DNA from 3 places in the Shewanella sp. AS16 genome. Region 2 is predicted to be linked to each of the others. Evidence: predicted binding sites of a transcription regulator. Region 2 holds the regulator's gene; each other region holds the start of a gene.
The links. The regulator LexA, encoded in region 2, represses DNA repair genes until DNA is damaged. The targets are predictions, from matches to a motif close to TACTGTATNNNNATACAGTA.

Region 1 (10,125 bases), on a different contig from region 2:
GGCATAGACTCCTTGTCTATCGAGGGTCACAGGCTGAACAAGCATAATGCCGATCTCTATGTGGACTTGTCTTCGATAGCCAAGGGCTTCGGCGTCGACAAGATTGCCGCCTTGCTGGATAAGTATGCCGTGACCGGCTATCTGGTCGAGATCGGCGGCGAGCTGAGCGTCAAAGGCACCAAGGCAGATGGCAGCTCATGGCGGGTAGCGATAGAGCAGCCGTCCGACGATGGCCGCGCCGTGCAGCAGGTCATAGAGCCTGGCACCATGGCGATGGCGACCTCGGGGGATTACCGCAACTATTATGAGGAAGAGGGGCAACGTTTTTCCCACCTGATAGATCCCCGCAGCGGTTATCCGATACAGCATAGGCTGGCCTCGGTCACGGTATTGCACCAAAATTGTATGACGGCCGATGGCTTCGCAACTGCTATGATGGTGCTGGGCACAGAAGCGTCACTCGAGCTTGCCAAACGGGAAGGCTTGGCGATAATGCTGATTGAGAAGCAGGATGATGGCTTCAAGGTCTATTACAGTGATGCGTTTACACCTTTCCTGAACCCTTAGTTGGAGTTTGATGATGAGCACTTTTATTGCCGCCTTTGTGGTGTTGTTACTCTTCTTTGTGTTGATGTCTGTCGGTTATTTCATCAAACACAAGGCCGTCGAAGGCAGCTGTGGCGGTCTGGGGGCCTTGGGGATAGAGAAGGCCTGCGATTGCGACGACCCCTGCGATAAGCGCAAGCGTCGCATGGCCGCCGAAGAAGAACGGCGCGAGAAACTGGCAAAGGATAGAATTATCTGATTCCGCTTTGCAGCTCACTGACGGTCTCCATTGGAGGCCGTTTTTTTATGCCGGATATTGACCATTGGCTAACGGCCCCGGATAGGAAGTTAAGTAGCAATGATAATGGTTTTCATTAACCATATAGTTGAAATATAAAGATAATTTGAGTGTGCTGTTAATTTGAACTAGGCTTGAATCGTAGACTTGGACATTTTCTAGCCTCAGAAATAAGGACAGCACAGATGAAAGGTCATCCCAAAGTGGTTAGCCAGCTCAATAGGATGCTCACCTATGAGCTCACCGCCATCAATCAATACTTCCTCCATGCGCGCATGTTTAAGAACTGGGGGCTGGAAGGCCTCAACGAGAAAGCATACAAGAAATCTATCCAGGACATGAAGCATGCCGACAAGCTGGTCGAGAGGGTGCTGTTTCTCGAGGGGCTGCCTAACCTGCAACAGCTGGATAAGCTGCGTATCGGCGAACATAGTGAAGAAATGCTGGCTTGCGACAAGGAGATGCAGGAAGAGCAGCTGCCTTTGCTGCGCCTGGCGATCGATCTGTGTGAGACGGAGCGTGACTATGTCAGCCGCGATCTGCTCGAGTCAATACTCGAGGATGAAGAAGAGCATCTGGACTGGATCGAGTCACAATTCGAATTGATCCGCATCACAGGGATCCAGAATTACCTGCAATCTCAGATGGAAGACGAATAGGAGCCGGGCATGAAAGGCGACAATGAAATCATAGCTGCATTGAACAGACTGCTGACGGGTGAACTCTCGGCCATGGATCAATATTTCCTGCATGCCCGCATGTACCAGGACTGGGGCCTGAACGAATTATTCGAACGTATCTCCCACGAGTCGGACGATGAGAAGGAACACGCGGCCAAGTTGGTCCAACGCATTCTATTCCTCGAGGGCAAACCCGATGTGGCCAGCCGCGAACCTTTGAACATAGGAGAGGATGTGCAGCAGATGTTGCACAACGATCTCGCCTATGAGTATAAGGTCGCCAATAACCTCAGGGAAGTCATAGCCCTATGCGAATCCAAGAAGGACTATCAGACACGCAATATCCTCAAGGTGCTGCTGGAAGATACAGAGTCGGATCATATGTACTGGCTCGAGAGACAGCTCGGCCTCATCGACAAACTGGGATTACAGAATTACCTCCAGAGCCAATGCTAGCCTGAGCCCCGGCCACAGCTTACCGACCACAGCCGTTTGGCTGTGGTCGGGCACTGGCTTCCCATGTTTGGCGGTGATATTGCCGCCGAGTCAAAAAACTCATCAAGAATCAAAGGCTAGCCTGCAAGTCCCCCAAGCCTTCGCGCCCCTTACTCCCCTTGGCTTTCGCGCTCAACCTTGCCTTAACCGTCCGCCATCCGGGTCAATTTTTTGTCGTCCTTCCCTGTTCATAATGTATAAATATTGTTAAGTTATTGCGGGTGGTTTGCCGCTCTGGCGGCACGCAGTTTTGCACACAATGTTTTTTACCTAATCCAGTATGGGATGGCCGATGGGATATATTAAACGTTCTCTGAGTTTACAATTAGTGGTGACCCTGGTTGGGGCACTGGCAGTGCTGCTGACCCTGGTGTCTGTACTCTTGGTCTCCAAGGAAAGCGATCGCACCCGGGCACAGGTAGACACGGATATTTCTACCTTGGTCCAACTCAAGGCCAACGAGATCGGCAGCTATTTCGTGGCCAAGGGACAGATAATCCACTCGGTATTTTCCGCCCCCGGCACCCTGCGTTGGTTCGGCGACTACAAGGCCAGGCGCAGCGATTTGACGGCGGATGCAGGCTATAAGGACATCATCGCACACTTCAACTATTTCTCGGCCAAGGACGCGGATATCAAGTCCGTGTTCTTCGGTTCGGCCAACACCTTCGAATATTTCGATCTCAATGGCCGTTACGATGGCGACCCCAATTATTACACCAACAAGCGTCCCTGGTGGCAGGAGGCGATAGACAAGGATGGCCTGTTTGTCGGCGACCCTGCGGTGGATGCCAACGACGGCTCCATCTCCGCCACAGTCAAGACGGTCGTCATGGATGCCCAGGGAAAGTTCATCGGCATAGGCGGCATGGATATACTGATCGACACCATAGGCAAGAACCTGTTGGCGCCGATCAAATACAGGGGGCAGGGCCAGGCCTTCCTGATGACGGATGAGGGCAAGCTGGTTTATTTCCCCGGCTTTTCCGAGGCCTTCCCGCCGGGATCGCCGGCACAGAAAGTGGACAGCCAGTTTGAGGACACTCAGGGTTTCGCCCAGTTGAGTCGCACCATGCAAGCCAAGACCACGGGTTTCGGTGATGTCACCTATCGCGGTGTGCCGCAGCGGGTGAGTTTCGTTGCCGTCGGCGGCGATTACCCCAAACAGAAATGGCATCTGGCCTTCATGTTGCCTCGTGAGGTGATAGAAGCGCCCGTGACTTCGGCCCTGTGGGATGCGTCCTTGCTGGCGCTGGTGATCATCTTGTTGGTGAGCGCGACCGTGTGGCTCATGTTGCTGCCGTTCCGACGTCAATTGAATAAGTTGCTCACGGCGATGGAAGACATAGCCGAAGGTGACAGCGATCTGTCACAGAGGATCAACATGGACAGGGAAGACGAGCTGGGCCAGTTGGGAGAAGCCTTCAACCGTTTCGCCCAGAAGGTGCAGGCCATGTTGCTCGAGACCCGCAGCCTGACCCAGGATGTGAGCAATGGAGTGTCGGGTGCCATGCGGGTGTGCGATCAGGCGCTGGACTCTGTATCCAGGCAGAAGGCGGAGATCGCCTCAGTGGCGACCGCCGCCACGGAAATGGCCCAGACCAGCCAGGAGATGGCCCACAGTGCCACCCGAGCCAGCGAGTATGCCGAACAGGCACAGCAACAGTCGTTCGATGGTTCCAACATAGTGACCCGTGCCACCCAGGGCATGGAGTCCCTGTCGGAGCAAGTGATAGAAGCGGCCCAGGTGATCAAGCATCTGAGGACCAGCTCGGAGCAGATAGGTGAAGTCTTGAATGTGATCCGTGGCATCGCCGAGCAGACTAACCTGCTGGCGCTCAATGCCGCCATCGAAGCCGCCAGGGCCGGCGAGCAGGGCCGGGGTTTCGCCGTGGTCGCCGACGAGGTCAGGACCCTGGCGTCCCGCACCCAGGATTCCACCGCCAACATTCAGGGCATCATTCAGACCCTGCAACAGAACGCCATCCAGGCGGAGCAGGTGATGGAGTCGGGTGTCGAGCAGGCACAACTGGGCAAGGAACTCACCACCCAGGTGGAGACGGCGCTGAGCGGTATCAAGGATGCCATAGGCGCGATTCAGCAGCAGACCATGGAAATTACCGTCGCCATAGGGCAGCAGGCCGTGGTGGCCGAAGAAGTCGCCTGCAACGTCGAGAATGTCCGCGGTCTATCCGACGAGTCTCTCAGCGCCAGTGAAGACCTGTCACAGAACCTGCGTCAGTTTGAGACCATGTCCAAGGCGCTGTCGGACAACATAGCTCAGTTCAAGATCTAAGCCTGTGTGAGCCTCATGGATGGAAAGGAGCCTTTTGGCTCCTTTTTTATGGGTTTCTCGCGCCAATTGTTGAACACTGTTTTTATATACAGTATCTTTAAGGGAGGGCGACAACAGACGGGGCTTGGGCCGTGCGTAAAATTATTCACATAGATATGGACTGCTATTTTGCCGCCGTGGAGATGCGTGACTTTCCCGAACTGAGGGGCAAGCCCCTGGCGGTGGGCGGCAGCAGCGATCGCCGTGGGGTGATCAGCACCTGTAACTATGAGGCGCGCAAGTTTGGGGTACGTTCCGCCATGGCGTCCGCCTACGCCTTCAAGCTATGCCCCGAGCTGGTGTTGGTGCCCGGACGCATGTCTGTCTACAAAGCCGTATCGGCGCAGATCCGCGCCATCATGCTGCGCTATACGGATCAGATAGAGCCGCTGTCGTTGGATGAGGCCTATCTGGACGTCAGCGACAGCGCGCATTGCCAGGGATCGGCGACCCGGATAGCCGAGGCCATTCGTGCCGATATCTTCAACGAAACGGGTCTGACCGCCTCCGCCGGGATAGCACCGGTGAAGTTTCTCGCCAAGGTCGCCTCGGATCTCAATAAACCCAATGGCCAGTATGTGATCACCCCGGATGCCATGGCCGAATTCATCAAGACCCTGCCCCTGGGTAAGATCCCGGGGGTAGGCAAGGTCACGAGTGAGAAGCTGGCGGCCATGGGGCTGCATACCTGTGGCGAGGTACAGGCCTTTTCCAAGGCGCTCTTGTTGCAGAGATTCGGTAAGTTCGGTGCCTTGCTGATTGAGCGCGCCAGGGGCATAGACGAACGCGGCATCTCGCCCCATAGGGAGCGTAAGTCTGTCGGTGTCGAAACGACCCTGGCGCAGGACATACATACCCTGGAACAATGCCATGGGGTCATGCCGGCCCTGGTGCAGGAACTGGGCGAGCGTGTCGGTCGCAGTGCCAAGGGGCGTCAAATCGAGAAGCAGGTGGTCAAGCTCAAGTTCAGTGACTTCAAACAGACCACCATAGAACACAGGTGCACCGAGTTGTCGGTGAAACTCTTCTACGATCTGCTGGCGCAGGCCATGTCCCGCCAGGAAGGACGTGGCATACGCCTGCTGGGGGTCTCGGTCGGTCTGGCGAGCCAGGCAACCGCCACAGAGGAGCAAACCCGGCAGGCGCAGTTGGATCTGGCGCTGTGACATCGGTGCGGCCCCCCTATTAATTCCCCGATTTCCCGTTAAATGAGGAATTTAACTTCTGCCATTTGTGGTCTATGTTCTCTAGTATGATTCATCAGTAGATGAATTTTTATTGGAGTCTGTCATGTCAGTCATTCCAGGTCGTCCCAAGGGGGACTCTGATGCCCGCGCCAGGTTGGTCACCGCGGCCCTTAGCCTGTTTACCAGTCGCAATTTTCAGACTGTGTCTACCCGGGAAGTCGCCCGCGAGGCCGGGGTGGATGCGGCGCTGATCCGCTATTACTTCGGCTCCAAGGCAGGGTTGTTTGAGCACATGGTGCGTGAGACTCTCGCGCCTGTCCTGGCCCGCTTTCGGGCATTATCCGCAGAGCAGATGCCGGAGGATCTCGCCGGCCTGATGCTGAGCTATTACCGCGCCATGGCCCCCAACCCGGGCTTGCCCAGGTTAATCATACGTGTGCTGCAGGAAGGTGAAGGCAGCGAACCCTATCGTATCTTGCTGTCGGTATTCACTGAAGTGATCGACTTGTCGCGCCAGTGGTTCGGCCGGGCACTGATGACCAGGGACAACCTGCGGGAGGGAGTCAACCCGGATTTGGCCAGGTTAAGCCTGGTGAGTCTGATGGTCTTCCCGCTGATCGCCCCTCCGGCGCTGATGCGCCAGTTTGGCTTGCAGCTGGACCCTCAAAGCCTGGAATTATTGGTAGAACACAATGTTGAGGTGCTCACCCAGGGCATATTCAACACGGAACTAAGGAGTCGGGTATGAGACCTGTGGTGATCTGTATGTTGGCTCTGCTGGCGGGCTGCAGCCAGGAGGCGCCCAGGGTATTCGGTACCGTGGAGCGGGATCGTTTGACGCTGACGGCCCCTGTGGGCGAGTTGCTCGCCTCGGTCAATGTGGTCGAGGGCCAGAGAGTCGGCGCGGGAGAGGCATTGCTCTCCCTCGATGCGACGGCGGCCAATGCCAGGGTGGCGCAGCGGGTTGCCGAACTCGCCGAGGCCAAGGCCAGACTGGCGGAGTTGGCGACCGGTGCCCGCATCGAAGCCATAGCGCGCGCCAAGGCGGCGTTGGCCGGTGCCAGGGCCAGTGTGACTGAGGCCAAGCAGGGCTTCGAGCGCACTGAGCGCCTGTTCAATACCAAGGTGCTGACAGCGGCGGACCTGGATGCGGCCAGGGCGGCGCGGGATACGGCTATTGCCAGGCAGACAGAGGCGCAGCAGAGCCTGAATGAGCTCGAAAATGGCACCCGCAGCGAGCAGCTGGAACAGGCCAGCGCCGCGGTCGCCGCCGCCGAGGCCAGACTGGCTCAGGAGCGCAAGGCGCTGGCGGACTTGACCTTGGTGGCCGCCAGCGATGCCGTGGTCGACATCTTGCCCTGGCAGGTGGGGGACAGGATAGCGGCCGGCACCCAACTGGTGAGTTTGCTCGCCACCGACAGACCCTATGTGCGGGTGTATTTGCCCGCCACCTGGCTCGAGCGGGTCAAGCCCGGCAGCAAGGTCATTATCCATGTCGATGGCCGCGATACCCGGGTCGATGGCGTGGTGCGCAACATTCGCAGTCAACCCGCCTATACCCCCTTCTATGCCCTGAATGAGCGCGACCGTGCCAGGCTCATGTATCTGACGGATATTGATATTTCTGCCCAGGGACAGGACCTGCCGACAGGCATGGCGTTGGAAGTGGAGTTGCCATGATGAGCCATGAACTCGCCATAGAGACCCGGGGCATGACCCGCATGTTTGCCGATTTGACCGCAGTGGATGGGGTGGATCTGGCGATCCCCAAGGGCAGCATCTATGGGTTTCTCGGACCCAATGGCTGCGGCAAGTCGACCTCGATCCGCATGCTGACCGGCTTGCTGCGGCCAACTTCCGGCCAGATCCGGGTGCTGGGGGAAACATTACCTGGGGCGGAAGAGAAATTGAGGCGCCGCATCGGCTACATGACCCAGAAGTTTTCCCTGTATGAGAATCTGTCGGTGCGGGAAAATCTGGAGTTTGTGGCTCAGATTTACGGCCTAAGTCGCCGCGAAGCCAAGGCGCGGCTGGCGGAGCTGTTGGCACTCTACACCCTGGAAGGACAGGAGAGGCAGATGGCGGGTTCCATGAGCGGTGGTCAGAGACAGAGACTGGCACTGGCGGCGGCGACTCTGCATAAACCCGAGCTCTTGTTTCTCGACGAACCCACCTCGGCGGTCGATCCCGAGAATCGCCGTGAATTCTGGGAGCGGTTATTCGACCTCTGCTCCCAGGGCACCACCATACTGGTGTCGACCCACTATATGGATGAGGCCGAGCGTTGTCATGGTCTGGCGATTCTGGAACGCGGCATCAAACGTGCCGACGGCTCGCCACAGGCATTGATGGCGGCCATGGGAGCCAGGGTGCTGGAAGTGGCGGGGGAGGGGCTGCGTGCCCTCAAGCAACAGCTGATCGCCGAGGAGGCTGTGCTGTCGGCGGCGCAGATCGGCAGCCGGCTGCGGGTACTGGTGCGCAGCGATGTTGCCGAACCTGTTGCCTGGCTGGGCTCGCGGGTGGCTGGCAGGAGCCTTGCGGAAGTCAGGCCCAGCCTGGAAGATGTGTTCGTCACTTGCACCGGAGGCCGTCATGTTGGCTAAGATGTTGGCGAGAATACTGGCAATCATGATCAAGGAACTGAGGCAGCTGTCGCGGGATCGCATGACCTTCGGCATGATAGTGATGATCCCCCTGGCGCAGCTGATGTTGTTCGGCTATGCCATCAACACGGATGCCCGTCATCTGCCAGCCGGGCTGGTGGACCTGAGTGACAGCGGCTATAGCCGCCCCCTGGTCCAAGCGGTGGCAGCCACCCAGGTGGTGGACTTTCATGCCAGATACCCGAGTCTGCAGGAGGCGGAAGCCGCCATTACCCGGGGTGAGGTCAAGGCGGTGTTATACCTGCCCCCGGATATGGGTGAGCGCTTACTTCAACATCCAACGGTGGCAGGCGGCCATTATCTGGCCGAGCCCGTCGGCCAATGGCTGGTGGATGGCTCGGATACTGTGGTGGCCGCGGCTATCCGCTCATTGCGACAAATGCCACTGGACGAAGTCCTGGACTTGGAGCTGAAAACCCAGGTGCCCAGTTTCGAAGTGGTGCAGTATTTCAACCCCGAGCAGCGCTCTGTGGTCAACATAGTGCCCGGCCTCCTGGGGGTGATACTGACCATGACCATGGTGATGTTTACTTCGGCGGCGATAGTGCGCGAGCGCGAGCAGGGCAACATGGAATTTCTCATCACCACTCCGGTCAGGCCCATGGAGCTGATGCTGGGCAAGATCATGCCCTATGTGCTGGTGGGCTTCATCCAGGTGAGCATCATACTGAGTGCCGGGCACCTGCTGTTCGCCGTGCCTATCCGCGGTGGCCTGGATTCCATGGCGCTGGCCGCCATGCTGTTCATCTGCGCCAGCCTGACCCTGGGGCTGGTGATTTCCACCATAGCCAAGACCCAGCTGCAGTCGATGCAGATGACGGTATTCATCCTGCTGCCGTCGATCTTGCTGTCGGGTTTCATGTTTCCCTATGAGGCCATGCCGGTCGCCGCCCAGTGGATCGCCGAGGCGTTGCCTGCGACCCATTTCATGCGCATGTCCCGCGCCATAGTGCTGCGGGCGGCCCAGGTGAGCGATCTCGGCTTCGATGCCCTCTGGCTGCTGGGCTTCACCTGCCTGGGACTCACGGTCGCCAGCCTGCGTTTCTCCAAGCGCCTCGACTGACCTCTGGCTTAAGAGTGGAAATGGGAGTGACCCCTGTGCTGGCGGGTTCATTCCCACCGCAGGGCCGGTCGATGTTCTGGGTTTATTTTCAAGCATATTTTTATGCTAGTCTCAGGTATCCCATGTCTGCCTCCGAGTGCAAAAGGCATAATGAACGACCCCATCCAAGGAATACTGAAGGAGCATGCCAGGGCTGTATTTGCCACCCTGCTGCGGCTGCTCAAGGATTTCGACCTGGCCGAAGAGGCGCTGCAGGAGGCGAGCCTGGCGGCGTTGCAGCAGTGGCCCAGGCAGGGAATACCGGATAATCCCATGGCCTGGCTGGTGTCCTGTGGCCGCTTCAAGGCGATAGATCAGCTCAGGCGTCGCAGCCATTTCGAACTGCAACTCCTGCCGCAGCTGACCGAGCTGGAATCGCAATCGGCCAGCCTGGATCCCTGGGACGACCCAGAGATAGAGGACGACAGGCTGAGGTTGATCTTCGTCTGCTGCCATCCTGCCCTGTCCAGGGAGGCGCAGTTGGCATTGACCCTGAGGGAAGTGTGCGGCCTCACCACTGAGCAAATTGCCAAGGCCTTCATCGTCAAGGCGCCGACCATAGCCCAGCGTATCGTCAGGGCCAAGAACAAGATCCGCGACGCCAACATCCCCTATGAAGTCCCGCCACTGGCGCAGCTCGAGACCCGCCTCGATGCCGTGTTGCAGGTGGTCTACCTGGTATTCAATGAAGGCTACAGTGCCAGCTCGGGTGATACCTTGCTCTGCGCTCAGTTGAGCGCCGAAGCCATCCGCCTGGGACGCTGGCTGTGTGCGCTCTTGCCGGGAGGTTGCAGCCAAGCCATGGGCCTGCTGGGTTTG
Region 2 (10,125 bases):
TTCGAGCAACAGGAGACCCGACATCAGCATGCAGAACCAGACACCCAGCAGCATGAGTATCGAGTAACCGAACCACATACCGGCGCCCACCACGGGCAGAGAGAACATGCCGGCGCCGACCGTGGTGCCGGCGATGATCATGGCGCCGCCGAGCAGCGACTTGCCATGGGGCTTATGCCTGGCGACATCCATGAAATTTGCCATCAGTTATGTTCCGCCATGACGCTGTCGACTATGGTCTGCCTGACCGAGGCACGCAACAGGCTGTTGGCGTGATCTCTGATACGTTCTATATCTGCCCTGTTGCCCTTGTCGGCGAGGTAGCCCAGATCCTTGAGCTTGACACTCAGGGTGCCATAGAGCTTCCTGTCGTAAAACTCAGGGGCCGTGATGCCATGCAAGGCACCCAGGCGCTGCGCCAGCAGGTGACTCCCGGATTCGAGCTCCGAGCGTTCCATATCGGGTTTGGCCGCCAGGAAATTGAAGATGATGGCATAGCGTTGCAATGTCTCACTGACGGTGCCGGCCAGCAGTTCAAGTTTACCTGCGTGTGGCTCGTTGACGCTGAAATGCGCCTCTTCCGTCACCAACTGTTCGGCGACAAACAGATCCAGCACCCGCTCCACATAGGCGTCGATATCTTCTATGCCCATGAACAGCTCGGCCTTCATCAGCGGATAGAAATCCGCCACTATGGCGTGGATCTGCCGACGGCTGCAGGTCTCGTAATGCAGCATGCAGCTGGCGATCAACGACGGCAGGATCAGCAGATGGATCACATTGTTGCGGTAATAGGTCATGGAGACGGCATCGGCCTCGGCGATGGAAATGATGTCACCGAGCGAGTCTGTCTCCAGGGTAAATTTATTCAGCTCCAGCCCCTGTTGCACCAGGGACTTGCCATCGCCTTCGGCCACCGAGGTATAGCTGGTGTATGGCACCTGTTTCAACAGGTTCAGATAGAGATCCAGCTGACGTTCCAGCTGGGTGCGCTCCAGGGCATTCTGTTCGGACGCCAACAGCACCAGGCTGGTCAGGGTCACCGAACTGGCCGCCGCCGCGCCATTGATATGGGTCATCACCCTGTTGGCCAGGGTATTGACCGCCGGCGTCAGCCAGCTGGGCTTCTGCTCGGGATCTTCTGCCAACTCGCTGCGCCAATCCGGCGCCATCTCGTTGAGGAAGGACTGGAGGGTGATGGGGGCGCCGAAGTTGACATAACCCTGGCCGAAGTTGCCCAGCTTGCGTATGGCACCGAACACCTGCCAGACAGATTCTTTCTGCTTCTTCTTGCCGCTCAGTTCCTTGTGATAGGTGGCGACCTCCATCACATGGTCATAACCCAGGTACACAGGCACCAGGGTCACAGGCCTCTCTATGCCGCGCAGCACACTGTTCATCGTCATCGCCAGCATGCCCGTCTTGGGGGCCAAGAGGCGGCCGGTACGCGAGCGCCCCCCCTCGGTGAAGTACTCCACCGAATAGCCCTTGGCAAACAGCTGATCCAGATATTCGCGGAACACTGCGGTATAGAGCTTGTTGCCGTTGAAGCTGCGGCGGATGAAGAAGGCACCGCCACGGCGGAACATGGGGCCTGCGGGCCAGAAATTGAGGTTGATCCCAGCGGCTATGTGCGGCGGCACCATGCCCTGGTAATAGAGGATATAGGACAGCAACAGGTAATCCATGTGGCTGCGGTGGCAAGGCACATAGACTATCTCGTGGCCGTCGTGGTGCAGCTGGCGTACCTGCTCGGCGCCCTTGATATTGATGCCACTGTACAGCTTATTCCACAGCCAGGTGAGGAAACGCTCGGCGATACGCACCAGGCTATCCGAATAGTTGGCGGCGATCTCGTCCAGGTAGGCTATCGCTGTCTCACGGGCCTTGGTCTCGGAGATCTTCTTGTTGGCCGCCTCTTCCTGAATCGCCTTCTTCAGCGACTCGGATTTCAGCAAGGCGTGAAACAAGGCCTGGCGATTGGGCAGCTGTGGCCCCGTCATCACCTTGCGCTGGCGGCTGAAGTGCACCCTGGCGACCCGCGCCAGCTTATGGGCTATGCCCATGTCAGTGCCGTGTTCGTCCGTCATATACCTCAGGGATACGGCACTGGAGAATTGCACGAAGTTATGGCGCCCGAGGAAGAGGATCATCAGGCACTTGCGCAGCCAGGTGGGGTTTTCCCGCTCCAGCACAGCCGCCCGCATGCTGTCATCTTCCTTGCCCGGGGTCCGGCCCCAGTAGAGGCTCACAGGCACCAGCTGGATGTCCAGCGTCGCATCCTGTTTATGGGCGGCCAACAGGAGCCTGAAACTCTCGAGAAAACCCTCATGATTGCGGCGCTGGCCAAACATGGGCTTGCCCCCCTGCAGGCATACCACCCTGGGAACCCGGCCATCGGCGAGCACCAGCTCTTCATAGGGGCTCGGCAGTCCCAACTTGGCGGTGACGTCATTCAGGGCCGCTATGTCGCTGACGGATTCAGTCTTCATCACATAGACGAGCGGTCTGCCCGGGTCCAGATTGAGATCGGCGAAGGGATCCTGTGGCACAACGATAGTGTGCACCAGCTGTTTCTGGATCCAACGCAAGGATTTAAACCACAGAGAGTCTTGTTTTGGCATTCTTCTTTTGCAATATGAGTCACGTCAAACGGACAGATAGAATACCAGACTCTGGCCAGTATTCACTAATAGTCGGCTAAGCCCATAAAAAATGGTTAATACTTGCACTGCAAATAATACTGTATATACTAACAGTAACTGTATAGAAAAACAGGAATGACCATGAGACCCTTGACGCCACGCCAAGCCGAAATTCTAGAGCTGATCAAACGCAACATCGCCGACACAGGCATGCCGCCTACCCGGGCCGAGATTGCCACCCGTCTGGGATTCAAGAGCGCCAATGCCGCCGAGGAACATCTCAAGGCCCTGGCGAAGAAAGGCTGTATCGAAATCATGCCGGGCACTTCCCGCGGTATCCGCCTGCCCCACGAAGAAGAGGCCCAGGAAGCCGGCTTGCCGCTGATAGGCCAGGTCGCCGCCGGTGAGCCGATTCTGGCCCAGGAACATGTGGAACAGTACTACCAGGTCGATCCCGCCATGTTTCATCCCGCCGCCGACTTTCTGCTCAGGGTCCGGGGTGACAGCATGAAGAATATCGGCATACTCGAGGGCGATCTGCTCGCTGTGCATAAGATGCAGCAGGCCCGCAACGGCCAGGTGATAGTCGCCAGGGTCGAAGACGATGTGACTGTTAAACGCTTCGAGAAGAAAGGCAATCTGGTTTATTTACACGCGGAAAACGATGACTACTCCCCCATCAAGGTGGATCTCAGTTGCCAGAGCCTGACCATAGAAGGTCTCGCCGTCGGCGTAATACGTAATGGAGACTGGCTATGAAACATTTGCTGGGCAATGCGCCGCGCCACCCTGGACTCTGGCTGGATCTCGACAGCCATGTGCAGGACAGCCAACATAGAGACATCACCACCATGCCGACCCGGACCCAGGGGCGCACCGAGCTGCAACAGCTCAGTGCCCAACTGGCACAACTGAGCCAGCAGGGCCGCTGGATAGTGCTGATCAGCCCACCCAATGCCATAGGCTACAAGCAATTGCTGGCCAAGGCCGGGGTGCGCATGGACAGGGTATTGCTGGTGCATGCCAAGGATGAAGTGGAAGTGCTGTGGGCGATGGAAAGAGCCCTCACCAGCGGCACCTCCAGCGCAGTGATCTCCTGGACCCAGTCCCTCGACGCCAGAGATATTCGCCGCCTGCAACTGGTCGCCAAGAGTGCCAGAGCCATGGGCATAGTCCTCGAAGAGGTAAATGTTCACTTACAGGGAGAAGCCTTGTTTGACAATCACGAAGCGTTCCAGCAACACCAATTATTCGGCCCCATACATTGACCCCATCCTGGGCCAGCCTATCTCCAAAGCCTCATCGCACGCCATGAGGCTTTTTTTTTCAGCAATTTTTTCAGTCAATTAGAAAGCAGAGCGAGCTTGATCAATAACTGAACAGCAAGTAATGTAGGACAAGGTAACGTGCATTCAAGCGTTATCACCTGGCTCCATGCCAGGCATAGCCAGACGATTGAGTCATGGCCTAAGGGATGGATATATTCAGTCGTAGGTGCAAGCGTGGTTAATACCGGCAGTAACGATACATAGACCAAGAGTAAAAACCGCCAACGCACTTTGAAGTCATCAACGCTTTTTTGGGAACCGAAGAGTTTACATAGAGCTGAGACTTACTGTGTGACTCTTCTTTGTAGTTGCGTTTCGCAATTGGCAGAGGAGAAGTCTTGTGAAGCAATGGTTGTATTGTGCCTTGGTGCTGGTATTCGCACCTCATCTAGCGGCGGCAGAAATGCCCCTGAACATGACTCAGGGGGTGACAGAAATCAGTGGCAAGGTGTATGACTTGCACATGACCATTCTGTATATCTGCTGTGCCATCGGCGTGGTCGTCTTCGGTGTAATGATTTATGCCATGATAAACCACAGGAAATCCAAGGGCGCAGTTGCCGCCAACTTCCACGAAAGCACCAAGGTCGAGATAGCCTGGACCATACTGCCTTTCATCATCTTAATTCTCATGGCCATCCCAGCGACCAAGACACTGGTCGCCATGGAAGACACCCATGACGCCGAACTCACGGTCAAGATCACAGGTTCCCAATGGAAGTGGCATTACAGCTACTTCGATCAGGACATAGACTTCTACAGCAACCTGGCCACCCCCATGTCCCAGATAGAGGGCAACGAGGCCAAAGGGGAAAACTATCTGCTCGAAGTGGATAAACCCCTGGTGCTGCCGACCCACAGGAAAATACGTTTCCTGATGACCTCAGACGATGTGATCCACTCCTGGTGGCTGCCGGCCTTCGCCATCAAGAAGGACGCCAACCCAGGGTTCATCAACGAAACCTGGGCGCGGATCGACAAGGAAGGCATTTACCGCGGCCAATGCGCCGAGCTATGCGGCAAGGGACATGGCTTCATGCCGATAGTGGTCCAGGCCGTGTCGGCGGCCGAGTTCGATACCTGGGTCAGTTCACAGCGGGCCGCGGCCGATGCGGCGGCGGCCGAAGCCGAGGCGGCATTGACACAAAACCTGAGTCTGGACGAACTCATGGCCCAGGGGGAACAGGTCTATATGAGCCACTGTGCCGCCTGTCACCAGCCCAATGGCATGGGACTGCCGGGCATATTCCCCTCACTCAAGGGCAGCGCCGTTGCCACAGGCCCCATAGCCAACCACCTGGAAACTGTCATCAATGGCAGGCCCGGCACGGCCATGCAGGCCTTCGGCAAGCAATTGACGGCCCAGGAACTCGCCGCCGTTGTCACCTTCGAGCGTAATGCCTGGGATAACAATACCGGCGATACGGTGCAAGCGGCCGATGTCGATAACCACGGAAAGTAAGGGAAAGGCATGAATACTTTGACCCGAGAACTCAACTCTGTCGCCGAGCCTGTCGATCAGACTCAGTTGCATGAGGAAGACCATCACCACCAGGCGCCCAAGGGCATCTGGCGTTGGTTGTTGACCACCAACCACAAGGACATAGGCACCCTCTATCTGTGGTTCAGCTTCATCATGTTCCTCACCGGCGGCACCATGGCCATGGTGATCCGCGCCGAATTGTTTCAGCCTGGATTGCAATTGCTCGAGCCCAATTTCTTCAATCAGATGACCACAGTCCATGGCCTGGTCATGGTGTTCGGTGCAGTGATGCCGGCCTTCACCGGCCTGGCCAACTGGCTGATCCCCATGATGATAGGCGCACCCGACATGGCCCTGCCCAGGATGAATAACTGGAGCTTCTGGATCTTGCCGTTCGCCTTCACCATCTTGCTCAGCTCGCTGTTCATGGAGGGCGGTGGCCCCAACTTCGGCTGGACCTTCTACGCCCCGCTGTCGACCAGCTTCAGCCCGGACAGCACGGCGCTGTTCGTCTTCTCCATCCACATCATGGGCATAAGTTCGATCATGGGGGCGATCAACGTGATAGTCACCATAGTCAACCTGCGCGCCCCAGGGATGAACTGGATGAAGCTGCCGCTGTTCGTCTGGACCTGGCTCATCACCGCCTTCCTGTTGATCGCCGTGATGCCTGTGCTCGCCGGGGCGGTGACCATGGTGCTGACGGATAAGTTCTTCGGTACCAGCTTCTTCGAGGCGGCCGGCGGCGGCGATCCCGTGATGTTCCAGCATATCTTCTGGTTCTTCGGTCACCCCGAAGTCTACATAATGATCTTGCCCTCCTTCGGCATCATCTCGGCGATAGTGCCCACCTTCAGCCGCAAGAAGCTCTTCGGTTACTCTTCCATGGTATACGCCACCGCCAGTATCGCGATCCTCTCCTTCCTGGTCTGGGCCCATCACATGTTTACCACAGGCATGCCCGTGTTTGCCGAGCTCTTCTTCATGTATTGCACCATGTTGATCGCCGTGCCGACCGGGGTGAAGGTCTTCAACTGGGTGACCACCATGTGGCGGGGATCCATCTCCTTCGAGACCCCCATGCTGTTTGCCGTGGCCTTCATCATACTCTTCACCATAGGCGGCTTCTCCGGGCTGATGCTGGCCATCACACCGGCTGACTTCCAGTACCACGACACCTACTTCGTGGTGGCCCATTTCCATTATGTGCTGGTGACCGGGGCCATCTTCTCCATCATGGCCGCGGCCTACTACTGGCTGCCCAAGTGGACGGGGCACATGTACGACGAGCGCCTGGGCAGGATACATTTCTGGTGTTCGGTGATTTCGGTCAACGTGCTCTTCTTCCCCATGCATTTCCTGGGCTTGGCCGGTATGCCGAGGCGTATTCCCGACTACGCCATCCAGTTTGCCGATGTGAACCAGATAGTCTCCATAGGTGGCTTCGCCTTCGGCCTATCCCAGCTGATCTTCCTGGCCGTGGTGCTCAAGTGCATTCGCGGCGGAGAGAAGGCGCCGGCCAAGCCATGGGAAGGTGCCGATGGACTGGAGTGGACCCTGCCGAGTCCGGCACCCTATCACTCCTTCAGCACACCGCCCGAGATCAAGTAGATGGTGAGCCAGGCCAAGTCGCATCGCAAGCTCATAGTCCTGTTGGTCATAGGCAGTGTCGGCATGTTCGGCTTCGGCTTCGCCCTGGTGCCCCTCTATAACGTGTTATGCGACAAGCTGGGGATCAACGGCAAGACGCAGAACACGGCCAGCAGCTATCAGGCCATGACCATAGATGCAGACAGGACGGTCACAGTGGAGTTTATCGCCCAGGTACAGACGGGCATGCCATGGGCGTTCGCGCCCAGGCTCAAGCGCCTCAAGGTGCATCCTGGGGAGCTCACCCGCACCGCATTCCTGGCCAGCAATCACGCCGACAGGCGTATCGTCGGCCAGGCAGTGCCTTCGATCTCCCCTGGGCAAGGGGCCGCTTATTTCCACAAGACGGAATGTTTCTGTTTCAATCAACAGCCGCTGGCGGCGAAAGCCGACGCAGAGTTACCCCTGATTTTCTATGTGGACCCGGACTTACCCGAGTCCATACATACATTGACCCTCTCTTATACCCTCTATGACATCACAGACAAGCAAGCGAGTGACGCCCTGGAGCAAGGAGCAGCAAAATGACGACTAAGCACGAACCTTATTATGTCCCCAACCAAAGCGCCTGGCCCATCATAGGTGCCCTGGGCTTATTCCTCATCGCCTTCGGCGCGGGGAACTATGTCCAGCAACTGCGTACCGAAGCCAGCAGCGGCGGTTATATCCTCTTGGCGGGGATCGCGGTGATCATCTTCATGGTCTGCGGTTGGTTCAGGACAGTGATTTCCGAATCCATGGCCGGACTCTATTCGAGCCAGATGGACAGATCCTTCCGGCAAGGCATGAGTTGGTTCATCTTCTCGGAAATCATGTTCTTCGGCGCCTTCTTCGGTGCCCTGTTCTACGCCCGCATGATCTCCGTGCCCTGGCTCGGGGGAGCCTCCAACAACGCCATGACCCACGAAGTGCTCTGGCCCGGTTTCCAGGCCGTCTGGCCCTTGCTGACCACCCCGGATGGCACCCAGACCCAGGCCATGGGCTGGGGAGGCTTGCCGCTGATCAACACCATCATACTCCTGACCTCCTCAGTGACCCTGCACCTGGCCCATGTCAGCCTGGACAAGAATAAGCGCACGGCGCTGACCCTTTGGCTGGGGTTAACCATAGTGTTCGGCATCAGCTTCCTGAGCTTGCAGGCCAAAGAGTATCTGCATGCCTATCACGAGATGGGGCTGACGCTGACATCAGGTGTCTATGGCAACACCTTCTTCCTGCTGACCGGCTTTCATGGCATGCACGTGACCCTGGGCACTGTCTTCCTGACAGTGCTGTTTTTCCGGGTGCTCAAGGGGCATTTCAGCCCGGAGAAGAGCTTCGCCTTCCAGGCGGGCAGCTGGTATTGGCATTTCGTCGACGTGGTCTGGTTATGCCTGTTTATTTTCGTGTACCTGCTCTAGGCGTCTCAGTAGGGCCTGGGGTTCGGGCTGATGAGACCCGAACCCAGGGCGAGCAACAGCATGAGCACCAAGAGCACGGAGAAAAGCACCCTCAGTCCCAGATAATGGCTCATGGGGCGGCGCTGTTCTCCCTTTATCAACGCAAACAAGGCCAGGCCCAAGTTAAAGATAATGAACCCGAGCAGCAGCACTAAAACCACTTTGAAGACAAATAGGGTATTCACGGATATTCCTCGGAAATTACCGGGTAATTTCAGCTGGTTGATAGTGTTAATCACTGTGAGTCTGTTTGTGCTGCTGGTCAAGTTAGGTTTTTGGCAACTGGCGCGGGCCGAGGAAAAAGATCTGCTGCAACAACAGCTGCTCACCAGGCAGGCCGCCGCGCCACTGGACTATCGGACACTGATCTCCGGGGCCGAGCCAGACCCGACCGGCTATCGCCTCAGGGTGACAGCCGGCCCGGCACTGGCACATGTGTTCCTGCTCGACAACCAGGTCTATCTGGGCAAGGTGGGTTATCTGGCGTATCAGGCGATGGAAGTCGAGCCGGGCTTGCCCTGGCTGCTGCTGGAGCTGGGATTCGTCGAAGCCGGGCCGCGGCGCGACGAGTTACCCAGGCTCACTCCCTTGCGGGGCCGGCTGACGCTGGCGGGCAGGCTATACAGGAAACAGGCAAACCCCATGAGCCGGGCCCTGATGGCGGAAAGCGGCTGGCCCATGCGTTTGCAGAACCTGAATTTACCCGAGTTGGCTCAGTTGCTGAACCATGAACTGGCGCCGGCCGTGCTGCAACCCGAGTCATTACCCGGGCTGACGCTCCCCCATCCATGGCAGCCGATCCCCATGTCGGCGCAGAAGCACAGGGGCTATGCCATGCAATGGTTTTCCATGGCGGCGGCGCTGGCATGCCTGGGGTTATGGCTAATAATACGCATTAAAAAACAAAGGCATGGTTCATGATTGGCGATAAAAAAGCCATTGCCATGCCCCCTGAGTCGGAGTAGGTTAGAACTGACTTTCCCACAGTTGTGGGAGGTCGCAACCTCAACATGAGAGGAGCAGGAATGAACTCCCAGACCCAAAGCGGCAACCGCAGCAAAACCATGCTGGTCCTCCTATTCTCGGCATTCATACTGCCGGTAGCGATAGCCAAACTTGTGCTCGGCATGGGGCTATATCAGGGGGGCGCCACCAACCAGGGAGAACTCCTCTCTCCCCCCCTCGACTATGCCAAGCTGGCGATGACCAATCCACTGCCCCATAGCTGGCAAATCCTCTACCTGCTGCCGGCCCATTGCGATCAGGCTTGCAGCGACAGGCTCTACATACTGCACCAGAGCCATATCGCCCTGGGACGGGATCGGGACAGGGTCGAGCCCCTCATCATGACCCGGGCAGACAGCGATCTGGCGGCGCTCGCAGGCCAGGACTTCATCACGGCCGAGGCCAGCGATGAGCTGGCGGCCATGCTGGCGCAGCGGCTAATCATAGTCGATCCCCTCGGCAGCCTGGTGATGGGTTACCCGGCTGTCACCGGCCGGGAAGCCCATTTGGCCCAGGGCAAGGCCCTGCTCAAAGATCTGCATAAGTTGCTGAAACTGTCGAGGGTAGGCTGATGA
Region 3 (10,125 bases), on a different contig from region 2:
TTATCAGTTAAGTTCATAAGTATTATCGAGTTGTTGTCTATAAAAGTGTTCTAGGTCCCGGGTCAATTGACGGGCAATCTTGGCATCACCAAGCCGGGCATCATACCCGAAATGAGGAATTGTTGCGCCAATTTCTACGCGCATCTCAATGGTTTGCCTTGGGATCTCATACCAAGGTTCCTGTTTGGTCAGCCCAGGATATCTGGTGTGCAAGACGACGGTCAGTATGTCTGCCCGGGTTCTGAGGGCGATATTGGCGGCACCGCGGGCAAAGTCGTTGACCCTGTGGCCTATCAGGGTGCGGGTGCCTTCGGGGAAAATGATGAGATTCGTGTCCCTGTCCAGCACCTGGCGGCAATCTTTGAGCATCAACTCGGCGCCGCGGTTGGGAATATAGCCGGCACAGGAGACCACGCCGCGCATGAAAGGATTGCGCCATAGGCCTTGCTTGACTATACAGCCGGCATTGGGCATCAGGCTGATCAGCACCACCACGTCTATGAGGGTGGGATGATTGGCTATGACTATCATGCCTTTGGCATTTGCCAACTTGTGAATGTCGTTTGTGCTGAGGCGGATCACGCCGGCCCAGGTCAGCATGTATACGAACACTTTGAACATCAGGTGCACTGCGTGTTGCACCCTCTGGATGCGGCGCTCGGGCGTGCCGGGCCAGAACCTGAGCACAGGCAGTATGGTCAGCGAGCTGAGCAGGCCGCCCAGGCCGAAGGCGACATAGCAGGCGATGCCGCCGCACCAGCGGGGCAAGTAGGCCAGGCCTGTGAGTCTGGGATTAGCCGGATTAGTCATAGCTGAGCTGCCAATGGTGGTTGGCGAGCAGGCCATCCAGGGGACGGCCATGGGCCAGGGCGTGAATGAAGGCGCCATAACTCAGGTATTGGGCATCGGTTGCGGCGGTTTTGGAACTTAGTTTCAATTTGGCGATTCCCCGAACGTCGGCGGGCGCCAGCTGCAGTCCCAGGGCGAGTGGCAGCTCTGTCTCGGCGGTAAATTCATCGTATACCGGCGGCACGGGATCGTCGCCGAAGACCAGCAGCAGGGGCGTTGCGTTTTCATGCAGCTGGCCGTAGGCCTCGATCATGGCCTGGGATAGGGTTTGGTCACCGGCGGCGACCGAGGTGGATGCCGCCGTGTTACCCGTGATTATGCTCAATATGCCGCTGGCGGTGTTATGTACCGATTGACTGAAGGCAGTGGGGGACAGCGGCTGTTTGGCGATGATGTCTTCGAGTATGCCTATGGTGCGGTGCAGTTCACCATGACGGGAAGCAAAAATGGTGCGGCATTGCGCTTCTGGCTCGGCCTGGAAGGCCACCTCCAACATCATCTTGGTGAGTCGGCTGAAGCGCCGGCGCTGCATGGCCGGCACCTGGGGTAGCTTGGGAGCACAAGAAAGGGGGGCACAGGCAAGCTCCGCCTCAGACGGCGCCCGGGATTTTTTCCAGCCCAGCCAGTCGCTCTGGCATTGATATTCGGGTGACCAGGCTCCCCATGAAAGAATGCTGAATTCTATTTGCACCTTATTGCCTCTGACGCAGATTTAGCTGCCTTGGTTATCCCTAACTACGAAGAAATATGAGCCATGCTGAAAGTGGCTGAGCGCCATGGTTGGCGTCGGCCATAAAGGACCATTACCGAGTGGCATTGCTCATAGGAGGGGTATTCTACACCAGAAAACCGCGGGGGCAGAAGGGCTATGCGCGCTTCTTGTTAGTAATTTGTAGCAATAGATTAAAAAGTTGGAGGCGGGCCGCTGGCCCGCCTCCTTCACTGCAGATAATGACAGCAGGTCATTGTCTGCTACTCAAGTGCAGCCTGCAACTTCCTGACGGCGGCCTTGATCTTGCGGGTATTTTCAGGACCCATGCGGATCAGCAATTTCTGCGCGCTGGGCAGGGCTTCCAGCTTGGGATCGACGAACTTATAGTTGACGCTGATGCTGGTCAGTTCGATAGGATCTTCTATTACTGGGGCGGCCAGCACTGTCTTGAAGGCCTGTTGCATCCGTTCCTCGAAGCTCAGCTCACCATAGCCCAGCTCATCGAAGGCGGTCTCGAACAGGGGGGACAGCTCACGATAGGTCTGCAGCAACTGCTGCTCATCCAGGCCGGCGACGAAGTCGGCATACATATCGTATCTGTGATAGCTGTCCGGGTTCAGATAGGTCTTGTTGGTGATGTCTGTGACGCTAAAGGCTTGTTGCGGTCCTTTCATGGGACTGGCCTTGCGCGCCAATTCCCCTTGCGCCAGGTTGTCGACAAATACCACCCACTGGCGGGCGAGGTTTTGTTTGATCAGCAAGGGTGCTATCGCCATGCCGTCCGCCAGGGTGATGATTTTCTGCTGGACAAAATCATCGCTTTCGGCCAGTGGCGGCAAAGGTTCGGGAGCCTGAACTTGCGGCTCCGGCGGCATTTCGGCTTGGGTCGTGACTATTTCCGGCTCAGGCACGGGCGCCTCGGTCGGCAATGGCTCTTCCGGTGTGGTCGCCGGCAGAGGAATCGGCTCCAGCTCTGTGGGCTGGGGCTCGTTACTGTCGGTGCTTATGTAGTAATAGGCGCCGCCCAGCAACAGGGCCAACAGGGCAACAGCCAGGATGGCGATGCCGTTGGCACCCGCCTTCTTCTGCTGAGGCGTAATTCTATCATCTTGATTCACTTGCATCTTACTTCCTTTGCTTGGGTGCTGATGATCTTGGAGCTATCGACTCCTCGGCCAGCATAGACGTAAAACATCCTGCTGAGGTTACACATCCGGTTGTGTTGTTATATCCATTCTGCAAAAAATGCTTGGCTTGTCCATAGCGGGGAGCTGAACACTGACACTTTATTTTTAGTCGGCGCCCGAACCATGGTTAATTATAGTCTAATCAGGCCTGTACGTATTGCTGGCGATTGCCCAGCCAGCGCTGGATGATGGCGTCGACATTGTCAGGCACCTGTTGCATCACATGCCCGGCCAGCCGCTGGACCTGGGGTATGAGTGCCTGATCCCGCACCAGATCGGCAATCTTGAGATCGGCAATCCCAGTCTGCTTGGTGCCCAGCACTTCACCCGGGCCGCGGATCTCGAGATCTTTCTGGGCGATGACGAAGCCGTCGTTGCTCTGGCGCAGCACCCCAAGGCGTTGGGTGGCCGTGTGTGACAGCGGCGCCTTATAGAGCAAGACGCAATGGCTGGCGATGGCGCCGCGACCGACCCGGCCGCGCAGTTGATGCAGTTGGGCCAGGCCGAGCCGCTCAGGGTTTTCGATGATCATCAGGCTGGCATTGGGCACATCTACCCCGACCTCTATGACTGTGGTGGCGACCAGCAGATGCAGCTCGCCGGCCTTGAACTGAGCCATGATGCGCTGTTTATCCGCCGACTTCATCCGCCCATGTACCAGGCCTATCTTGAGTTCGGGCAGCGCCAGCGCCAGCTCGGCGGCGGTATCTTCGGCGGCCTGGCATTCGAGCACTTCGGATTCCTCTATCAGGGTGCAGACCCAGTAGGCCTGGCGTTTATCCGTCATCGCCGCCTGGCGCACCCTGTCGATCACTTGCTGGCGGCGCAGATCCGACATGGCGACTGTGGTCACCGGAGTGCGTCCCGGTGGCAGCTCATCTATCACAGAAGTGTCCAGATCCGCATAGGCTGTCATCGCCAGGGTCCTGGGAATGGGGGTCGCCGTCATGATCAGCTGGTGTGGATGAAAGCCCTGATTGATGCCTTTTTCCCTCAGCCCCAACCGCTGGTGCACCCCGAATCTGTGTTGCTCGTCTATGATGATCAGCGCCAACTCATGGAACACGACCTGCTGCTGGAAGATGGCGTGGGTGCCTATCACCATCTGGGCCGCGCCGGATTGAATATCAGCCAGGGACTGCGCCCTTGCCTTGCCCTTGAGCTTGCCGGCCAGCCAGCCGACCTTGAGCCCGAGCGGTTCGAACCAGGCGGCGAAGTTGGCCGCATGCTGCTCGGCCAACAATTCGGTCGGTGCCATCATGGCCACCTGGTAGCCATTCTCTATGGCCTGCAGGGCGGCGAGCGCCGCCACCAATGTCTTGCCCGAGCCGACGTCACCCTGTACCAGGCGCATCATGGGTACGGCCCGCTCCAGATCCCTGCTTATCTCGGCGACGACTCTCTGCTGTGCCCCCGTGGGTTTGAACGCCAGACTCTTGAGGAAAGGATTCAGCAGTTGCCCCGAGGCCGCCATGGTGACTGCGCTGTCGCGATCGCTGCGTTGCCGCAGGCGCAGCATGCTCAGGTTATGTGCCAGCAGCTCTTCCTGTACCAGGCGTTGCTGGGCCGGGTGCTGTCCGGCTTCCAGCTCGAACAGGGCGACATCCACGGGCGGCCTATGCAGCAGCTGCAAGGCCTGCACCAGGCTCAGGCTGTTGGGTTGCAGTTGAGCGGGCAAGAGTTCGCTCAGGCCGCCTTCCTGCAACATGGCCAGCGCCTGCTCTGTGAGCTTGAGCCAGCTGGCCTGTTTCAGTCCCTCTGTGGTGGGGTAGACGGGCGTGAGGGTCTCGCTGAGGTTGGCTTCGTCGCCGGCTTGGAGCAGCTTGTATTCGGGATGTATGATTTCGAGCTGGTGCATGCCGCGGCGAATTTCGCCATAGGCGCGGATCCGGCTGCCATTTTGCAAGGCATTGCGCTGGGCGACGGAAAAGTTGAAGAATCTCAGGGTCAGGCTGCCGCTGGCGTCCCGTACCTTGCAGGTGAGCATGCGTCTGCGGCCCTGGACTATCTGGCTCGATTGGATCTCGGCTTCTAGGGTGCCATAGCTGCCGGGGAATAGCTCGGCGATAGGGTAGATTCGGGTGCGATCTTCGTAGCGCAGTGGCAGATGAAACAGCAGATCCTGCACCGTCGCTATCCCGAGTTTAGCCAGCTTCTGTGCGACCTTGTTGGCGACGCCCTTGAGGTCGGTTATCGGAACCAGATCCAGTCTCTGCACGCCATTCGCACCAAATCACTGTGAATTTATACATATATTAACAGAGAATTCGTTTAAGGCAATCCTGGCGCTGGGCGGGCCAATAAGCACGCAGGTGCAGATGACACTTGCGTGCTTATGAGCCGCCATCCGGGCTAAGCCGTCTGCGATGGACTAATTTCATCTTCCCAGACGACCTTGCCGCCGCGAATGCCCTCGACCCTGGCGCTGAATCTCTGCTCCAGCACGTGGCGCTTGATCTTGAGTGTCGGCGTCAACACATCGTTTTCTATGCTCCAGGGCTCGCCGACCACTATGATGGCGTCGACGGTTTCATGGGACTCGAGATGTGGATTGATGGAGTCCAGCGTCGCCTTGAGCGAGGCACGCACCTCTTCCCGCGGCTGCAGTGTTGCGCCTTCCGACAGTTGTACCAGGGCCACAGGGTGAGGCAGACCCGAGCCTATGACGCAGATGAGCTCCACATGGGCGTCTTGCGCCAGTTTGCGCTCTATGGGCACAGGCGCCACATACTTGCCCTTGGCCGTCTTGAAGTTGTCTTTGACCCGGCCCGTGATGCTGACACAGCCATCCGCATCTATCTCGCATAGATCGCCTGTGTGGAAGAAACCATCGGCATCGAAGGCCGCTGCCGTGGCCTCGGGTTGCAGGTAATAAGCGCTCATCAGTCCGGGACTCTTGACCAGCAGCTCACCGTCTGCGCCTCTGCGAACCTGGCTGCCCTCTATGGGGCGGCCGACCGTGCCTATCTTGGCCGCGTCGAAGGGATAGTTGATGATGGAGTAGGCGGAGTTTTCCGTCATGCCCCAGGCCTCACAGATATCCAGTCCTACGCTGTGATACCAGTGGATCAGTGATGGCGGGATAGGCGCCGAACCCGAGCCAAGCAGGCGCGCGTCCTGCAGTCCCAGGCCCTTGTGGATCTTGCGTTTTATCAGGCTCTTGATGACAGGCAGCTTGAGCAGGAAGTTGAGCTTGTCCATGCCTATCTTGTCTATTATGTTCTGTTGGAATAGGCTCCACAGCCGCGGCACTGAGAAGAATACCGTCGGATGGGCGCGCTTGATGTCGGTGACGAAGGAGTCCAGACTCTCGACAAAATACACTTGGCTGGCGGAATAGAAGGAAGAACCTTCGATGGCGACCCGCTCTGTGATGTGTGCCAGCGGCAGGTAAGACAAGAGCCTGTCGGCCGTATTGGTCTGCAGATCCCGCACCACAGCCTGGCAGGTCCAGCCATAGCTGCCGAAGGTCTGGATCGCGCCCTTGGGTTTGCCGGTCGAGCCTGAGGTATAGATGAGGGTCATAGTCTGCTCGGCGGTCGGCAGTGGCGCTTCTATGAGCGGCTCACCCAGGTTCAGCAACTGCTGCCATTGATACTGTGCCGGCATGGTATCGTAGGGCAATGCCAGCCTGAGAATATCCCCGCCGATGGCGGCTTCCTGCTCGGCCCAGTGATCCAGCTTGCCGACCAGTATCGCCTTGGCGCCGCTGTGTTCCAGCACATAACTTATGGTCTCGGCATTGGCCGTGGGGTAGATGGGCACGCTGATATAGCCGCCGTGCATCAAGGCCAGATCGCAGATAAACCATTCGGCGCAGTTCTTGGATAACAGGGCGACCTTGTCACCGGGCACCAGGCCCAGGTGCCTCAGGGCCCCGGCGAGTTGCTGCACCTGGGCCTGCACCTGGCGCCAGCTGAAATCCTTGCATTGGCCGTCTATGGGTTGGCGCAGATAAACCTCATCGCCTCGGGTCTCTACCCAGTGTGCCAGCATTTCTATCGGAGATTTGATCTGAGTATCCATAGGCAATTCCCTGTCTTTATTGTTATTTTTCAACTTCAACCAGTATGGCGATAATTACCGTGCGGCGCAATTGCTTTGCTCGGCAGGTTCATGCGTGAACAGGGGCTCCAACTGACCGAGGCCGTACCTTGAGGCCAAATGACTGTTTAAGGAGATGCCATTCTGTTAATGCTTGGTTGGAAATGTAAAAAGGTTTCGATATTCTAGGGCCGGTTTTGTACGGGTCCTACCAGATGCAGGCCCAGGAGTACAACGCCTTTCTGAATCGATTCCAAGGATGATATTACATGATTTCCAAACAAAGCATTATCAGTAAAACACTGTTGGCGACGCTGATTTCGACTGCGCTGGCCGGTTGTGGCGGCGGCGAAGACAAAGCCGTCGAGAACAAGGTGCCGACAGTGTCCGTCAGTGACATAAGTGCTGTTGAGATGACCTCTGCGAGTCTGACCGCAACAGCCAGTGATGCAGACGGCAGTATCGCCAGCTATGCCTGGACGCAGAAGTCCGGCATTGCGGTGGCCCTGACGGGGGCCGACAGTGCGACCGCCTCCTTCACAGCCCCTGCGGTGGCTGCCGATACTGCATTGGTCTTCAGTGTCACAGTCACTGATAACCAGGGCGCCAGTGTTTCCAAAGATGTCACTGTGACAGTGACAGCCAACATGGTCAGCTTCAGCCTGCAAGGCAAAGTCACAGATGCGCCCATAGCCAATGCCAGAGTTGTAGTGTCTGTTGGCGGACAGGACTTCAGCGCCGTTGCCGATGTAAATGGTGACTACAGCGCCGAGGTGAGTGTGGACGATTCCTTCGCCACCAGCCTGGTCAAGATCACCGCCATGGGGCCTGCAGAAGACAGCCAGGTGAAGCTGGTCTCTTTGCTGGGCAGTGTCAATGCCGTGGTGGAGCAAGCAGGTGCAGACGGTGTCGCCACCAAGGATGAGTTGTTTGGGGTCAATGTAACCAATGTGACCACGGCCGTAGATGCCCTGATGCAAGCCGCCAACCAAGGCGAGGAAATCGCGACCCAGGAAGCATTCGACAGTGCGGTCCAGGCTTATGACACATCTCTGTTATTGCCATTGGCGACCGCCATCAAGCTGGTGATAGATTATGCCGGGGCAAATCCAGATCTGGCACTGCCTGAAGGGGTTGCCGACACCCAGGCGCTGGTGGCACAGTTGGAAACAGTGCAGACCTATCTGCAGCAGGCGCAGCAGACTGCGGCAGAAACCTATAGTGAGGCCCAGGCCGCCATAGTCGCAGATGAAGAAGTGATTGCCAGTGGCACAGGCAGCGCCGAGCTTCCGATCGCCGACACTTATTATTTCACGAGTACCGAAGGCATGCAGTCCGGTGACAGGTTAGTTCTGACTGCCGATGGTAAGGGGACCTTGTACAGCTGGGACACCTCTATATCTCTGACCTGGAGTACCAATGACGCCGGCATTCTGCTGAGCTATGCGGGTGAAGGTTTGGTGAGTGTTGAGGGTAAATTTATCGATGGGAAATACTTTGACGTCGAGCGTCACCGCACTCAGACACAGATAAAATGGCTGGCCCGTGGCGAGAAGGCCGATCAGCTGCTGTTGCAGCACACCAGTTACATCCATTATCCCAATGCCGAATATCCTGACTCTGAGCCTGGGCTTTCCGATGCCTTTGCCTTCCAAGTGGTCAAGAATGCCGGGGTGATCGCGGCCAACTCGGTACTGGCAACCGGTGTACCCTATTCCATTCCGACGCCACAAGTGGTTCAGGGCATGGAAAACAAACATGAGCGGGCCGATCATTTCTATCGCAGCGCCTTCAGCCTTACCCTCAAGGAAGATGATACTGCCACCCTGGGCGTACCTGTGATGCAGGGCGATGGCAGTCTGACGCAATTCGACGTGGAGGCGACCTACAGCTACAGCGATGCGGGTCATTTGTTGCTGAGTGCCAGGGGAGAGCAAGGGGCACTGTCGTTGGATTATGCCTTCCTTGGGCAGGGTGCTCCCTTAAAGGTCAATGTGTTGGTCGATGATGGTACGACGCCCCATATAGTCGCCGCCGGTGGGCAGTTTTTGGCTAAAGAGGTCGACAAGTGGACGCCGCAGACCGTGGTTGGCATTTACAACTTAGGCGGGGATTTCTTTACCCCGGAGCAGTATTTCTGGGTTGAAGTCAACGCCGATGGTACGGCACTGACGGTCGATATTTATGATTATGATAAAGATGGCGAGATAGGCGAAAATGAGATCAGACTTGAGCCCGGGCTGTGGCAGATAAACGACAGTGGCAACTTGAGTATTCGCCGTTATCGTAACAATCGTACCGTCACCAACTCCATTGGCTATTGCACACCGCAGAGTTATGATCCTGCATTGACCGACGCCTGTGTGCTCTACCATGAGCGCGAGTGGAACCTGCACCAGGTCGTGGGTGATGAATATCATATGCAACACGTGCATCGTTACTATCTGGACATGTATGCTGAAGATCTCGGTGATGCCTACCAGCTGGGCCAACATGTGCTGGACCGTGGTTTATTCGATAACAGAATCTGGCATAAACTAGATGCCCGCCCCTATCCGTTGCCAGCCAGTCTCTCGGTCACCGGCGAGGCCAAGCCGCAGCCTGTCTCCGGGCCGACCTCGGTGTTTACCTTGAAAGAGTTGGATCTCAGACAGAAAAGCGCCGAAGTTGCGCGGGAAGCACGTTTAGCTCGACACTGATAGGCTTACAGACTCAAGCCGTTTTGAGGCTATAGCCTGACTTGCGATTAAGCCCCTGGACTGCTCTTCGGAGTGGGACCAGGGGCTTTTTTATATCATTGGGGCGCGCATCCTGTCCCACCAATCCTTATCGGCAAGTATCTGTCCATTTTGGTCTATGTGTGGATAGGGGATGCCCTTGCGCCGACAGGCCTTGGCCATAAGGGTTGGGGTGGCCCTCGTTCTGGCCGCCGTTGCCGGCTCAGGTGGTTTCCGGCATTGGGGCGCGCATCCTGTCCCACCAATCCTTATCGGCAAGTATCTGTCCCTGGTCGTCTATGTGTGGATAGGGGATGCCCTTGCGCCGACAGGCCTTGGCCATAGGAGTTGGGGTGGCCTTGTTCTGGCCGCCGTTGCCGGCTCAGGTGGTTTCCGGCATTGGGGCACGCATCCTGTCCCACCAATCCTTATCGGCAAGTATCTGTCCATTTTGGTCTATGTGTGGATAGGGGATGCCCTTGCGCCGACAGGCCTTGGCCATAGGAGTTGGGGTGGCCCTTTCTCGAAACTTTGCTCTAAGTTCTGTGCTCAGCTCAGGCAATTTCCGGCATTGGGGCGCGCATCCTGTCCCACCAATCCTTATCGGCAAGTATCT

Region 1: a site for LexA is predicted at 4,390-4,409, ahead of dinB (DNA polymerase IV). Genes of this name have one in related genera too.
Region 3: a site for LexA is predicted at 4,983-5,002, ahead of recG (ATP-dependent DNA helicase RecG). Genes of this name have one in related genera too.

What each region holds. Positions count from the first base shown of each region.
Region 1 covers NZ_JAKCLK010000003.1:71,083-81,207, forward strand. Annotated here, with positions in the region: gene LZP73_RS08910 (FAD:protein FMN transferase) at 1-567, shown strand, start outside; gene nqrM ((Na+)-NQR maturation NqrM) at 581-805, shown strand; gene bfr (bacterioferritin) at 1,030-1,503, shown strand; gene bfr (bacterioferritin) at 1,513-1,980, shown strand; gene LZP73_RS08930 (methyl-accepting chemotaxis protein) at 2,312-4,315, shown strand; gene dinB (DNA polymerase IV) at 4,447-5,520, shown strand; gene LZP73_RS08940 (TetR/AcrR family transcriptional regulator) at 5,645-6,289, shown strand; gene LZP73_RS08945 (HlyD family secretion protein) at 6,286-7,221, shown strand; gene LZP73_RS08950 (ABC transporter ATP-binding protein) at 7,221-8,144, shown strand; gene LZP73_RS08955 (ABC transporter permease) at 8,146-9,267, shown strand; gene LZP73_RS08960 (RNA polymerase sigma factor) at 9,418-10,125, shown strand, end outside.
Region 2 covers NZ_JAKCLK010000002.1:658,375-668,499, forward strand. Annotated here, with positions in the region: gene mtr (tryptophan permease) at 1-204, opposite strand, end outside; gene plsB (glycerol-3-phosphate 1-O-acyltransferase PlsB) at 204-2,624, opposite strand; gene lexA (transcriptional repressor LexA) at 2,787-3,404, shown strand; gene LZP73_RS07675 (cell division inhibitor SulA) at 3,401-3,913, shown strand; partial or broken gene coxB (cytochrome c oxidase subunit II) at 4,314-5,426, shown strand; gene ctaD (cytochrome c oxidase subunit I) at 5,445-7,067, shown strand; gene LZP73_RS07690 (cytochrome c oxidase assembly protein) at 7,068-7,634, shown strand; gene LZP73_RS07695 (cytochrome c oxidase subunit 3) at 7,631-8,506, shown strand; gene LZP73_RS07700 (DUF2909 family protein) at 8,512-8,730, opposite strand; gene LZP73_RS07705 (SURF1 family protein) at 8,678-9,466, shown strand; gene LZP73_RS07710 (hypothetical protein) at 9,571-10,122, shown strand; gene LZP73_RS07715 (COX15/CtaA family protein) at 10,122-10,125, shown strand, end outside.
Region 3 covers NZ_JAKCLK010000011.1:24,529-34,653, reverse strand. Annotated here, with positions in the region: gene LZP73_RS17290 (phosphopantetheine-binding protein) at 1-17, opposite strand, end outside; gene LZP73_RS17285 (lysophospholipid acyltransferase family protein) at 4-810, opposite strand; gene LZP73_RS17280 (beta-ketoacyl synthase chain length factor) at 803-1,540, opposite strand; gene LZP73_RS17275 (DUF3014 domain-containing protein) at 1,822-2,685, opposite strand; gene recG (ATP-dependent DNA helicase RecG) at 2,891-4,966, opposite strand; gene LZP73_RS17265 (AMP-binding protein) at 5,101-6,774, opposite strand; gene LZP73_RS17260 (cadherin-like domain-containing protein) at 7,062-9,491, shown strand; gene LZP73_RS17255 (hypothetical protein) at 9,582-9,692, opposite strand; gene LZP73_RS17250 (hypothetical protein) at 9,733-9,852, opposite strand; gene LZP73_RS17245 (hypothetical protein) at 9,892-10,011, opposite strand; gene trmH (tRNA (guanosine(18)-2'-O)-methyltransferase TrmH) at 10,064-10,125, opposite strand, start outside.